DNA from 3 places in the Nonomuraea sp. N2-4H genome. Region 1 is predicted to be linked to each of the others. Evidence: riboswitches for the same ligand, from Rfam matches in the RefSeq annotation. Region 1 holds a riboswitch; each other region holds the start of a gene.
What was found. A riboswitch is a leader RNA that binds a small molecule or an ion and turns the genes downstream of it on or off. The one in region 1 is predicted to bind cyclic di-AMP.
Positions count from the first base shown of each region.

Region 2: linked by a shared signal. The riboswitch ahead of WBK31_RS01010 (C40 family peptidase) and the one ahead of WBK31_RS20565 (CHAP domain-containing protein) in region 1 are both predicted to bind cyclic di-AMP.
Region 3: linked by a shared signal. The riboswitch ahead of WBK31_RS37280 (C40 family peptidase) and the one ahead of WBK31_RS20565 (CHAP domain-containing protein) in region 1 are both predicted to bind cyclic di-AMP.

Region 1 is NZ_CP147987.1:4,452,841-4,457,561, forward strand. Features, by position in the region: gene WBK31_RS20555 (aldo/keto reductase) at 1-307, shown strand, start outside; gene WBK31_RS20560 (Gfo/Idh/MocA family protein) at 397-1,350, shown strand; cyclic di-AMP (ydaO/yuaA leader) riboswitch at 1,468-1,604, shown strand; gene WBK31_RS20565 (CHAP domain-containing protein) at 1,617-2,315, shown strand; gene WBK31_RS20570 (hypothetical protein) at 2,469-2,903, opposite strand; gene WBK31_RS20575 (hypothetical protein) at 3,017-3,556, shown strand; gene WBK31_RS20580 (YciI family protein) at 3,687-3,995, opposite strand.
Region 2 is NZ_CP147987.1:222,948-227,668, forward strand. Features, by position in the region: gene serA (phosphoglycerate dehydrogenase) at 1-1,293, shown strand, start outside; gene WBK31_RS01010 (C40 family peptidase) at 1,962-2,366, opposite strand; cyclic di-AMP (ydaO/yuaA leader) riboswitch at 2,580-2,721, opposite strand; gene WBK31_RS01015 (3-isopropylmalate dehydrogenase) at 2,821-3,990, shown strand; gene WBK31_RS01020 (branched-chain amino acid aminotransferase) at 4,112-4,721, shown strand, end outside.
Region 3 is NZ_CP147987.1:8,044,552-8,049,272, reverse strand. Features, by position in the region: gene WBK31_RS37290 (RDD family protein) at 1-1,373, opposite strand, end outside; gene WBK31_RS37285 (amino-acid N-acetyltransferase) at 1,459-2,028, opposite strand; cyclic di-AMP (ydaO/yuaA leader) riboswitch at 2,306-2,453, shown strand; gene WBK31_RS37280 (C40 family peptidase) at 2,576-3,505, shown strand; gene WBK31_RS37275 (LuxR C-terminal-related transcriptional regulator) at 3,563-3,775, opposite strand; gene WBK31_RS37270 (hypothetical protein) at 4,196-4,408, opposite strand.

The sequences.
Region 1 (4,721 bases):
GTTCCACGAGGCCAACGGCATACTCACCGAGGCGTGGAGCCCGCTCGGCCAGGGCAGGGGGCTGCTCGACGACCCGGCGCTGCGGGTGCTGGCCGACAAGCACTGTAAGACGCCCGCGCAGATCGTGCTGCGCTGGCACCTCCAGATCGGCAACGTGGTGATCCCGAAGTCGATCACGCCGGCCAGGATCGCCGAGAACATCGACGTCTTCGGCTTCTTCCTCGACGACGAGGACCTCGCGGCCATCAGTGCGATGAGCAGGGGGCAGCGACTCGGGCCCGACCCCGGCACATTCCACGGGGTGTGAATGTGACGGATGTGACTGCCGGACATTTCTGATATTTCCGGCACCACCCGCCATTTAAGCGTTTTTACCTTCCGTATACGATCGCCGGCGTGCGAGATTTCACTTGGGGAATAGCCGCCACCGGCGGCATCGCCCGTACCGTGGGCAAGGTGATCGTGGCGGAACCCGGCATGCGGGTGGCCGCCGTCGGATCGAGAAGCCTGGACAGGGCGCAGGCCCTGGCGGCGGAGCTGGGCGCCGAGTCGGCGTACGGCTCCTACGAACAGCTGTGCGCGGACCCGGCGGTGGACGCCGTCTACGTCGCCACCCCGCACGCCCAGCACCTGCGGGTGGCCGAGGCCGCCATCGCGGCGGGCAAGGCGGTGCTGTGCGAGAAACCGCTGGCCGCGACCGTGGACGACGCCGAGAAGATGGTGCGCCTGGCCCGCGAGGCGGGGGTCTTCCTGATGGAAGCGATGTGGATGCGCTTCAACCCGCTCATCCAGCTGATCAAGGACGACCCGCGCTTCGGCGAGATCCGGTCGGTGCAGGCCAGCTTCGGCTTCGCCCACCCGTACGACCCCGCACACCGGCTGTGGGCGCCGGAGCTGGGCGGCGGAGCCCTGCTCGATCTGGGGATCTACCCGTTCGGGCTGGCCCAGCTCCTGCTCGGCATGCCCACCGGCCTGCACGTCACCGGTAAGCTCGCCCCGAACGGCGTTGACGCGGAGGCGGCCGGCGTCTTGCTCTACCCCGGCGGCAAGCACGCTCTCGTGGCGACCTCATTGCTCGGGAATTACCCGAACCAGGCCAGCGTTGTGGGTACTCAGATGCGCGCGGACATCCAGGCGCCGTTCTGGGCACCGCAGCGGATCGTGCTCTCCGGGCCGTCGATGGAGCCGGAGGAGCACGTGCTCAATCCGGCGGACAACGGTTACGCCGGAGAGCTCCGCGAAGTCCGCGCCGCCACGGCCGAAGGCAGGACCGAATCCTCGATCATGCCTCTTGACGAATCCCTTGCCATGATGGGGCTTCTGGCCGAGGCTCGCAGTCAGCTCGGCTGACTTTACTTTTATGGATTTGTAATCCTCTTGCCTCGTGTATTACCTTATGGGGCATCTTAAGGCATACGTCCGGTTTGTCCGGCTATGTCAGACCATCGCACGAAAGATCACAGGTTTGTCCTGTGACCGCTGAATCCGCCACGTGCGGAACCGGGGACCCACGTCCTTTGGGGTGAATCGGCACTTCGGTGCCGTAGGGCAGCTTCCACGCCCGAACCCGTCAGCTAACCCGGTAAGCGGCATGGAAGCAAGGAGTAATCCCCTCGATGGCCAAGCACCGTCTTACCGCTGTCTCGAAGAACACCATTGCCCGCGCCGTGCTCGGCGCCGGCGTCCTGGCCTCGGCCCTCGGCGTCCCCACCGCGGCCCACGCCGACACCTCGATCGCCGTCGCCGCGGCCACCGCCGCGAAGCACCCGGACACCGCCCGCTCCGCCCACAAGGCGGGCGAGCGGGACGAGACGAAGATCAACGTCACCGCCGACCAGGTGCTCGCGGTCGCCAGGTCGCAGATCGGCACCTCCGAGAACGCCAAGGGCGGCGGCACCCCGTACCAGCAGTGGTACGCCAACTCCCAGCGCGCGGCCGAGACCGTCGCCCGCGACGGCGGCAGCCGTACCGCTTACCTGAACGCCGCCTGGTGCTCGATGTTCGTCTCCTGGGTCGGCGAGAAGACCGGCGCCCGCCCGCAGGTCGGCTGGGACGCCTGGACCGTCGCCCACGCCAAGTGGTTCGCCGCCAACAAGCGCTTCGGCCACGAGGCCAAGCCCGGCGCCGTGGTGTTCTTCTCCTGGAAGGGCGGCAAGGCGCTGAAGGACATCCAGCACGTCGGCTTCGTCGTCAAGGACAACCGCGACGGCACCATCACCACCATCGAGGGCAACACCGGCAACGGCAAGGTCGAGGAGCGGGTCCGGCCCAAGTCGCAGGTCGTCGGCTACGGCTACCCCGAGTACGCCTCCTGACGCACTCCCACCGGCGGGTGCTCCCACCTTCTTCGTGACGGCAGAACGCGTGCCCCATCACCGGGGTGCGCGTTTCGTCATGCAGGGCTCTCGAACGCCCGGCGCTGGACGGCGTCAAGCTCGGCGTAGAGCCCCGGGACCGCGACGAGGTCGTCATGCGTGCCGCACTGCACGATCCGGCCGCCGTCGAGTACGACGATGAGGTCCGCCATCCGCACCGTCGGGAAGCGGTGGGTGATCAGCAGCGTGACGGCTCCTGGATGGCACTTCGCCGCCTCGGCGTACCGGGCGAAGACCGCGCTCCCGGACGGGGCGTCCAGCGCGGCGGTCGGCGACCGCGGACGTGGCCGTCTCCGACAGGCTCAGCTCCAGGCGGGCGGTCTCGGCGGTCTGCTCAGTGGCGGCGTCGATGCGTGCGGCGGCGTAGCCGCGTACCAGCAGCGAGGGCAGCACGGCCGCTCCGAGCAGCAGCGGAAGCAGCGGATGCACGGCGGCGAGCAGCGCCACGCCCAGCCCGATCCGCACGGCGTGCTCGGCCACCAGGGCGAGCGCCCACACCGCGAAGTACAGGTCCCTGCTCTCCCGCAATCAATCTAATGTGATCACATTGGTTTGCCCCACCCGGGTCGGCGACCCGGCACGGTTGGGCCGGTCAATCCGATGTGATCACATTGGACATCACCTGAGCTTACGATGCTTCGGTGATCCATGGTGAGCGGCCGTCGTACGACGAGCTGGTGTCGATGCTGGGAGTGCCCATCACGGTCGAGGACGCCCGCACCCGCTGGGGCGGGCTCATCGAGGAGGCGAAGAGCGGCCGGACCGTCATGATCATCCGCGAGCGCTGCGAGTGGGCCGCGCTCGTGCCGCTGTCCAAGGTGGGCGGGGTGCTGACCGGCCTGCCGCTCGTGGGGCTGTCCACCGCGCGGTCCAAGCTGGGCGACCTCGTCCGCCAGGTCGCCGACCCGTACAGCGAGCCGGTGGTGCTCGGACGGCACCGCAAGCCCGTCGCCGGCCTGGTCGGCGCGCACGTCCTGCTCGGCAAGGAGGGCCCCGAACGCCCGTCCGCCGCCGACGCGCTGCTGGTCGGCGGCCACACGATCACGCTCACCCACAACCCGGCCGAAGGGCTGGTGCTGGCCGTCGCCCGCGACCGCGACGGCAGGGAGGTCTCCGCCGGTGCGGGTCACAACGCCCGCGAGGCGCTGCGGGACCTCTCCGAGCCTCCGCCGTGGCCGTGACGGGGCCGTCCACCGGGAAAGGCCGCCCGGTACGGCCGGCTCATCGGCCGCGGGCCGGCCGCGCCGCGGCAGGCGGAGGCCGCCCGGCCGGCGGACGGCGCTTCACCTGAGACCTCGGCGGACCACCGTCTCAGCCGACGGCCCGCGCTCCGAGCATCTCGGCGAGCACCGGGTGCGCCCGCCCCACGTCGATCGTGGTGATCGTGTACGCGGCCACCCCGGCCACCACGAACGGGTCCTCCGCCGCGATCCGTTCGGCCTCCTCGCGATCGACCCCGCACACCACGATCGCCCCGCCCACGGACGTGGGCACCGTCTGCCCGGAGGCCAGGAACACGCCCGCGCGATGGTGCCGCTCCAGGAACTCGACGTGGGCGGCGACGTACGGCCCGGCCGCCTCCTCCGAGCCCGTGTAACGCAGCAACAGCAGATGCAACATCTCACTCCCCTGCTCATCAGTGCCGCCCCATGATGGCACCCACCCCGCACGGACTCCGGCGAGCTGTCCCTTCACAGCGCCTTTACGTTGTAGATTTCTGAGAACGGAACGCCGTACAGCCGCGACACGGTGCGCTGCTCGGCGGCGAGATCCGCCCACCCGCTCGACGCGGCCCCCCTTCGCCGGCACACGCCGGCCTTCGCGCTCATCCGCCCGCCGAGCCCCAGCTCAGCAGCTTCGGCAGGGACGGATGGAAGGCGCACAGGCGGAGCCTCGCCGGAAACGCGGCTCACCCCCGCGGCGGGCGACACCCAGCCTCGCCGCAACTCGGTCGCCCACACGGCGGCACAGAGGCAGAGCGCAGGGCCGGTGGGAGCGATGAACACTCCCACGCCGCCCGAGCGCGCCTCGAGCGGCCATCCGGCGCGGCGCACCCTCGCCGAGCACACCCCGCCCCGGCCGCTCCCCGCGCCGGCCCGGCCGCCCCCTGGCCACGGGGCGATCCGACCGGCGCTCGAGCGGGGGAGACATGCCCCGATGCGACACAAAAGATGCCTCTTGTGATGGGAGCGCTCCCAATCAGCTCTTTGCGCAGTATATCCCCATAAATCCGGTTTCATTCTTCCAAACCGCCCCATTGGTAACGGTTACGTTTCGCAGCATTGACGGGCCACCCACGCAAGTGCACCCTTTGTGGGAGCGCTCCCAAAAGTTCCACCGCGGCAG
Region 2 (4,721 bases), 4.2 Mb from region 1:
ACCAGCGCCGCCGAGCAGACCATCGCGCTGATCCTGGCCAGCGCGCGCAACACGCCCCAGGCGCACGCCGCGCTGAAGAACGGCGAGTGGAAGCGCTCGAAGTACACCGGTGTCGAGCTGGACGGCAAGACCGTCGGCATCCTCGGTCTCGGCAAGATCGGTCAGCTCGTGGCCCAGCGGCTGGCGCCGTTCGGCGTCGAGCTGATCGCCTACGACCCCTACCTCCCGCCGGCCCGCGCCGCGCAGATGGGCGTCCGGCTCGTCAGCCTCGAAGAGGTGCTCAAGCAGGCTGACTTCATCACCGTCCACCTGCCCAAGTCCAAGGAGACCATCGGGCTCATCGGCGACCGCGAGCTGCACCAGGTCAAGCCCAACGTGCGGATCATCAACGTGGCCCGCGGCGGCATCGTCGACGAGGGTGCGCTCTACGCGGCGATCAAGGAGGGCCGGGTCGCGGGGGCCGGTCTGGACGTCTTCGCCAAGGAGCCGTGCACCGACAGCCCGCTCTTCGAGCTCGACCAGGTCGTCGTCACGCCGCACCTCGGCGCCTCCACCCACGAGGCCCAGGAGAAGGCCGGCACCCAGGTGGCGCGGAGCGTGAAGCTGGCGCTGGCGGGCGAGTTCGTGCCCGACGCGGTCAACGTCCAGGGCGGCGTGGTCGCCGAGGACGTCAAGCCGGGCCTGCCGCTGGCCGAGAAGCTGGGCCGGGTCTTCACCGCGCTGGCCGGCGAGGTGGCCACCAAGCTCGACGTCGAGGTGCGCGGCGAGATCGCCTCCCAGGACGTCCGGGTGATCGAGCTGGCCGCGCTCAAGGGCGTCTTCACCGACGTGGTGGAGGAGCAGGTCACCTACGTCAACGCGCCGCTGCTGGCCAAGGACCGCGGCATCAACGTCGAGCTGGTCACCAGCTCCGAGAGCCCCGACTGGCGCAACGTCGTCACCGTGCGCGGCGTGCTGGCCGACGGCCGCACGGTCTCGGTCTCGGGCACGCTGTCCGGGCCGCGCCAGATCACCAAGATCGTCGAGGTCAACGGCTACGAGATGGAGATCGAGCCGACGGCCCACCTGTGCTTCTTCACCTACACCGACCGCCCCGGCATCGTCGGCGTGGTCGGCCGGCTGCTCGGCGAGCACGGCATCAACATCGCCTCGATGCAGGTGGCCCGCGACGTCAAGGGCGGCAAGGCGCTCATCGCGCTGACCGTCGACTCGGCGATCCCGGCCGACGTGGTCGAGCAGATCGGCGCCGAGATCGGCGCCGAGAGCGGCCGCTCGGTCGACCTGGAGGACTGAGCCTGAGCCCGGCCGGGCGGATGGGCCGGGCCCCCGGTTGATCCGGAGGACTGAGCCTGAGCCCGGCCGGGCGGACGGGGCGGGCCCCCGGTTGATCCGGAGGGCCGCGCCTTTCGGCCGGCCGGCTGGGTCAATACCCCTTTGACCTGCGAAGGGCCGTCACCCGTTTCGGGCGGCGGCCCTTTTCTGTCTCAGGATGCGAGATAGTAGGACATCCAAGCTTCATCCTCGGGTACCGTAGCCGGTGATGCGCCAGGTTCTCGTACTCATTACCTGCCGCGGCGGGGCCTGTTAGGGCAGGTCGACATACCCGCCGCGGTGAGCGGCGCATGTGTCGGCCGTTAAGTCCCTTCGCCCGGTCCGCAACCCGGACCACGAGATCAGGCCCGATCGGGCTCGCGACCGGAGCCCGGCTTCCCCCTCTCTTTCAGGAACGCGTCCGCGAAGCGAGATGAGTCACATGTACGAGATGTATGCCTACAACCGTGCCGAGGACCACGAGGACGAGGCCACCGAGGCCGTCCAGATGGCCCTGGACCGGCGCGACAACGGCGGAGCCCCCCAGAGCAGGTGAGTACGAGCGGCCCCGCGCTGGTCGCACGGGGCCGGTCGTCGCCGGAGTGCGGCCGGAGTTCATGGGTGTGGTCCGGTGGTCGCAGGGGTGAGGTTCAGAGGGTGGCGGTGAGCATCGGCGGTGCGGGTTCCTTGCGCCGTTCGAGCACCTTGGCCCACTGGCGGACGCCCTTGGGATCCGGTCTGACCGCGCCGACGAACGCCTGACGGCGCCACTCGGAGAGCTTCTCCTCCTTCACCACGTCGCCTGAACGTGGCGCGTGCACCATGTATCCGGGCTTGGAGATCATGCCCACGTGACCGAGGCCGCTGAAGAAGACCAGGTCACCGGGCTTGAGCTGGTTCCATCCGATCTTTCTTGAGAACGCGTGGTACTGCTCGGCGGCGGTACGCGGCAGGTGGATCCCCGCCTTCCTGTACGCCCTGAGCATCAGCCCGGAGCAGTCGTAGCCGCCGTTGCCGGTGCCGCCCCACACGTACGGGGTGCCGCGCTGGCGCATGGCGAACTTGAGCGCGACCTTCCAGGCGGGCCTGGGCCGGCGCTTCTCCAGGATGCGCTTGACCTGAGGACCGGTGAGGGTGATCGAGCCGGCCGGGCTCGTGTCCGGGCCGGCGGGGTCGCGGCTCTCGCCGGGGTCGGCGAAGGCCGGAGAGGGGAGTGCGATGAGCCCGGCGGCGACGCCTGCCAGGGCGATGGCGATGCGAGACAGGGGTCTGTCCTTCCATGCGGCCGACCGGGTTAGCTGACGGGCTCGGGCCTGGAAGACAGCCCTACGGCGCGCGCCGATTCGCCCCTGGGGGAGGTTGGGTCCCCGGCTCCACGCAGCTGCTGCGTGGATTAGGCCTGACGGACTCTAACGAAACGGTCAAAAGGTCGCAATACGTCTAAAATCGGACGTCCGGACAGTGAGATGATGTGTTCGTCAGTCGAGACGAGCCGGTAAGGTACCGCCCATGGAGTCGCGTAACATCCGCTTGGCTGTCATCCCCGGTGACGGCATCGGCACCGAGGTCGTCGCAGAAGGACTCAAGGTCCTGGAGGCGGTGGGCACGAAGATCGAGCCCACCCACTATGACCTGGGCGCCGCACGCTATCACCGCACCGGCGAGACGTTGCCCGACTCGGTGCTCCAGGAGCTGCGCGGCTACGACGCCATCCTGCTCGGCGCCGTCGGTGACCCCAGCGTGCCGCCCGGCATCCTGGAGCGCGACCTGCTGCTTCGGCTGCGGTTCGAGTTCGACCACTACGTCAACCTGCGTCCGGTCAAGCTGTTCCCCGGTGTGCGCACCCCGCTGGCCGACACGCCGCCCGAGAACATCGACATGATCGTCGTCCGCGAGGGCACCGAGGGCCTCTACGCCGGCACCGGCGGCGCCATGCGGCGCGGCACCCCGCACGAGATCGCCACCCAGGAGTCGCTCAACACCGCCTACGGCGTCGAGCGCGTGGTGCGCTACGCCTTCGACAAGGCGCAGTCGCGCCCCCGCAAGAAGCTCACGCTCGTCCACAAGACGAACGTCCTCACCTACGCGGGCGACCTGTGGCAGCGTACGGTCAACCGCGTGGCCGCCGAATACCCCGAGGTCAGCGTCGACTACTCCCACATCGACGCCGCCTCGATGTTCTTCGTCACCCAGCCCGAGCGCTTCGACGTGGTGGTCACCGACAACCTCTTCGGCGACATCATCACCGACCTCGGCGCCGCCATCGCGGGCGGCATCGGCCTGGCCGCCAGCGGCAACATCAACCCCACCGGCGCCGCGCCCAGCATGTTCGAGCCCGTCCACGGCAGTGCGCCCGACATCGCCGGCCAGGGCAAGGCCGACCCGACCGCGACCATCCTGTCCGTCGCCATGCTCCTCGACCACCTCGGCCTGAGCGCCGAGGCGGCCAAGGTGGAGCAGGCCGTCGCCGCCGACATCGCGGCGCGTGCTGAGGGTGCCGCCCCGCGCAGCACGCAGCAGATCGGCGACGACATCACCGCGCGAGTAGCCGGCGAGGGTCGCCTAGCCGATTCACGAGCGCCCGGCGGCCCTAGGAGGACTGCCGGGCGCTTTTTGGTGTCCCCAGCACCAGGGGGAAGTGCGCTTAATGCACCATTGACCCCTTGCCATCCCATATAGCGAGACAATAGGAAGGACGGACTGCCTTCCGGCACGGCCGCCCTGCGGCGGCCGCGCAGAACCGCAGCCGGCGGGCAGTTCCGTTAGATTTCGGTAGATCGCAGAGAGAAGGATCGTCGTCATGACCGTCGCTCAGAAGCTCAGCTTCGACGTGCAGCTATCCGACCACGCTCGCACCGCGGCCGAGCGGGAGCAGGTACTGGCGAACCCGGGTTTCGGGCAGATCTTCACCGATCACATGGTCTCGATCGACTACACCGAGGGCCGGGGCTGGCACGACGCGCGGCTCACGCCGTACGGGCCGCTCACCCTCGACCCCGCCACTGCGGTCTTCCACTACGCCCAGGAACTGTTCGAGGGCCTCAAGGCGTACCGGCAGGCGGGCGGCTCGATCGTGATGTTCCGCCCGTACGCCAACGCCCGCCGCTTCAACCGCTCGGCCCAGCGCATGGCCATGCCCGAGCTGCCGGAGGAGACGTTCGTCGAGTCGCTCGAGCTGCTCGTCGACACCGACAAAGAGTGGGTGCCCACCACCGAGGGGCACAGCCTCTACCTGCGCCCCTTCATGATCGCCACGCAGGTCGGGCTGGGCGTCAACTGGCCGTCGAAGACCTACCGGTACATGGTCATCGCCTCGCCCGCGGCCTCCTACTTCACCGGCGGCATCAAGCCCGTCTCCGTCTGGCTGTCCACCGAGTACACCAGGGCCGCGCCCGGCGGCACCGGCTTCG
Region 3 (4,721 bases), 3.6 Mb from region 1:
GTCTTGGCGAACTTGTCGGCGAACGTCTGCTGCAGCGGCTTGTCCCAGAGCTGGGACGCGCCGTTGAGCCCGTAGGCGACCAGCGTGATCAGCCATCCGACGAAGGGCACCCAGTAGAAGATGTAGCCGCCCACCGTCATCGCCGAGCGCTTGAGCGCGGGGCCGGTCGGCACGCCGTCGGGCTGGAGCTGCCCGCCGACCTGGACGACCTTGATGCCGAGCGCCATCTTGCCGAGCGTCTGACCCTTCATCCTGGTCAGCTGGAAGTCGTACAGGGTGTAGATCAAGGTGATGAGGACCGCGGAGACCACCGTGTACAGCAGCGCCGAGGCCAGCCCGCTCGCGACGCCCGTGATCGAGCTGTACGAGGGATACAGCGGCGTCAGCAGCAGCGACACCACGACGATCACGACACCGAAGACCACACCGTCGATGAGCCTGGCGAGCAGTCGCTGCCACCACTCCGCCAGCGGCGCCGGCGCGCCCGGAGGCTGCACCCCGATCGGCTGGCGGTAGGGCTGACCGTAACCGGGCTGCCCGTAGCCCTGCTGCCCGTACGGCTGCGGCTGGCCGTAGCCCTGCTGCCCGTACTGCTGCTGAGCGTCGTAGCCCTGCTGACCGTACCCGGGCTGCGCGTAGCCCGGCTGGGACGGCTGCTGCTGCCCGTAGCCCTGCTGCCCGTACTGCTGCTGAGCGTCGTAGCCCTGCTGACCGTAGCCGGGCTGCGACTGGGGCTGCTGCCCGTACTGCTGCTGGGCGTCGTAGCCCTGACCGTAACCAGGCTGGGACTGCGGCTGCTGACCGTACCCGGGCTGAGACGGGGGCTGCTGTCCATAGCCGGGCTGGGACTGCGGCTGCTGGCCGTAGCCCTGCTGGCCGTACTGCTGCTGGGCGTCGTAGCCCTGCTGGCCGTAGCCCGGCTGCGACTGGGGCTGCTGCCCGTACGGCGCCTGCTGGTCGTAGCCCTGCTGGCCGGAGGGGGCCTGCTGGCCGTAGCCGGGCTGGGACTGCGGCTGCTGCCCGTAAGCCTGCTGCTGGGGGTCGTAGCCCTGCTGGGGGTAGCCCTGCTGGCCGTAGCCCGGCTGCGGCTGCTGGCCGTAGCCCGGCTGGCCGTAAGGGGGTTGCTGCTGGCCATAGGGGGGCTGCTGCTGGCCGTATCCCGGCTGGGACGGCTGCTGCTGGCCATAGCCGTACTGCTGTTGTCCGTACTGGGGCTGCTGCCCGTAGGCGTCGTCCGCCCGGTAGCCGACCACAGTCGCGTCCGGGTCGGGCGCGCCGGGGTGGCGGCCCGCGTTCTGCGGCCCGTAAGGGGTGCCGGGTGCAGAATTCTCGCCGGATTCGTCCTGTGGATACGGCGGCTGTCCGGTGCTCACCGTGTCACCTCGCTTCAAGTGCGCATGTGGCACGTGTCAGGACACATGCCTGTGCTGCCCAACGTATCGACATAGGTATCAACAATCACCTTTCCGTATGGTCAGGGTCCGCGTCACCCGATGTCAGATGGAGCAGCATGCGGGTGTTGCCCAGGGTGTTCGGTTTGACGTGTTCGAGATCGAGAAACTCCGCCACACCCTCGTCGTACGAGGCCAGCAGTTCGGCGTACACCTCGGGTGAGACCGGCGTGCCCTGAATCTGGCGAAAGCCGAGCCGGGCGAAGAAGTCGACCTCAAAAGTCAGACAGAATACACGCCTCAGACCCAGATCCTTCGCCTGCTGTATGAGCGCCGAGACGATCCGACGGCCGACGCCCATGCCCCGGCACTCCGGATCCACGGCCACCGTCCGGACCTCGGCGAGGTCCTCCCAGAGCACGTGGAGCGCGCCGCAGCCGACGACCTGCCCGCCCCGTTCGGCCACCCAGAACTCCTGTACGTCCTCGTACAGGGTGACGGTGGCCTTCTTCAGGAGCCGCGGGCCCGCTCCCGCGTAGGTGTCCACAAGCCTCCTGATGGCCCGCACATCGGGTGTGCGGGCACGCCGGACCACCACCGCGGTCTCGGCTGCTGTCAGTTCGGCCACCTGCTCCATGGCCCTCCAGGGTACAGATGTCATTACGGCTCGGCCGTAACTCCCACGTCTCGCCCCATGCTGTAACAACTCGTGCTCATCCGAGCACGCGCTCCGAGCAGGCGTGCAGCCCATCCGAAGTTGCGCCAAATCCGGCATAAAACCGGTTCTGTACGGCCAGGCACGAGATCACCTTGTGACCCTTCGGTTGTGAAACCTCAACAGAGTCGGCAGTTCTGGTTGAGCACGAACCCGGAGTGCATTAGTGTCCAGCGACGATGTTCCCCGCGTGTCGCGCGCGGGCGACACGCCTAATCCTCCGCAGGGAGGAGCCGGGGAACCGCCGGTGGCGCCCCCAACGCCACCCGGGGTGAATCCGCACCACCGGTAGGGCTGCTCCGGCCCGAACCCGTCAGCTAACCCGGCAGGCGCCGATGGAAGGAGCTGGTTGGTGAAGCGTACGCGCGAGCGTGAGAGGACGACGGCGGGCAAGCACGCCCGCCCTCCGAAACGCGCCGCACGGCGGTCCCGCCTGCTCGGTGTAATAAGTGTCACACTCGCGGCGTTCATGGCCGCGACCCCCGTCGGCTCGGCATCCGCCGACCCCAAGCCCTCGCTTCAAGACCTGGCCAAGCAGGTCGAGAAGATGCACACCGAGATCGAGCAGCTGACCGAGCAGTACAACGGCCAGCGGGAGAAGCTCAAGAGCGCCAAGAGGGCCGCTGAGGCCGCGAAGAAGACCCTGGCCGCCAGTGAGGCCGATCTCGCCGCCAAGCGCGCCAAAGCGGCCGCCTTGGCCGAGAACGCCTACATCACCGGCGGGCTCAGCCGCATCCTGGCCTTCGCCACCTCCGACGACCCCGACACGTTCCTCGACCGCGCCGCCACCACGTACGTGCTGGAGCAGCAGCAGGGCGAGGCCGTCAACCAGGTCACCAGGGCCCGGCAGGCCGCGGAGCGCGCCAGGGCGAGCGCCAAGACCCGCATCGACGAGGTCCAGAAGCTGATCTCCGACCTCGGCGCCAAGCGCGACAAGATCACCAAGCTGGTCGCCAAGGTCGAGAGCAACCTCTTCCGCCGGGCGCTCGGCGAGGCGGGCCTGCCCGGCACCCGTGCCCAGCGCGTCGACCTGCCCATCCCGGGCAGCGGCAAGGCCGCCCAGGCCGCGAGGTGGGCGCTGACGCAGCAGCTCAAGCCGTACGTCTGGGGCGCCGACGGCCCCAACTCCTATGACTGCAGCGGCCTGGTCATGGCGGCCTACCAGCAGGTCGGCATCTCGCTGCCGCACTACACCGGCAGCCAGTGGACGGCCGGACGGCACATCGACCGCTCTGAGCTGCGGGCCGGCGACCTCGTGTTCTTCTACAGCGACCTGCACCACGTGGGCATCTACCTCGGCGGCGGCATGATGATCCACGCCCCGCGCACCGGCGACGTCGTCCGTATCGCCTCCATCGCGAACAGGCCCTACGCCGGCGCGGTCCGCATCGCCGACTGATCCGCCGCCAATGAGCGCCCGTCGCCCGGCCCTGACCGCCGGGCTTGATCGGCGCGGCTAGATCAGCTGGCGGCGGGCCGCCCAGGCCACGGCCTCGATCGCCGTGGCGACGCCGATGCGGTCGCAGATGACCCGCAGCCGCCGTCGTACGGTGCGGCCGCTGATGTCCAGCCGCCTGCCGACCCTGTCGACCGTGACCCCTTTGGCCAGCTCCGCCAGCAACGCGAGATCGGCGTGGCTGAGTTGAACATCCTCAGTGAGCACTTCCATCGGGAGCCCTCCCCCAACAGCGCAGAACGTGGGCCTCTCGACCGGACCCAGGTTGCTCCTCGCAGACCGTAAACGCATCTCGGAAAGGTCGTCAAGCAATGACGTCTTCCATACTTGACCAGCACTATTGACATGATCCGAAATATGTGACGCCCTGACGATAAAGCGCTACAGATCGGTGTCTCCTGAGCGGTCTCGCGAGCCTCACCCCCTTCGGGAAACAACGGCTCAGGCGGCCGTCGATCTTCGGGAATCGATCCGTTCGATGGTGAATATCAGCGTGATCCGTACGCGCGTTACCGCGAGCCGAGCGCACGCGGACCGCTCTTCCGCATGTGCGGGGACGGCTCGCCGAGCGCCGCCGCTCAGTGACGCCGCGCCCCCTGACCTCAGGGTGATGCTGAGTGAAAGATCCCCAGGTCAGCGACTCGAATCGGTCCTCCGGCCCGGCCCACCCGGCCGCAGCGGGCTGCGCGTGCCGGTGCGCCGGCCCTCCACCCCGCGCATGCAGGAGCGGCTCAGGCAGCACAGCGAGACGCCGATCGAGGCGCCGCCCGAGTAGCGCGACCGCGGGGCGGAGCCGGCCTGCCCGCCGCCCGTCATGGTGATCAGCCGGTCGTCCGGCGCGCTCATGCGGCGGACCACCTGAAGTGAGGTGGCGGACCGCGGACTTGACCCGGTGCTTACAGACGATCAGTTGTCGGAAACCGGACGGGCCAGAATGGCGTTCGACGGCTACTACCGGGGACCGGCGGTGCAGGCCCCGGAGGCGCGCTCCTGAGCGCTCCAACGCGCATTCCAGAGCGGCCCGGGCAGATTTCGGTCGAGAAGGCGCCGAGTGGGGGACGGCGGCCGCACCGTGCAAGGCGCGGAGCGGCCCCCGCCGTGAAAAGCGCGCAACGGCCGCGCCGTAAAAGCGGCCGCGCCGTAAAAGCGGCCGCGCCGT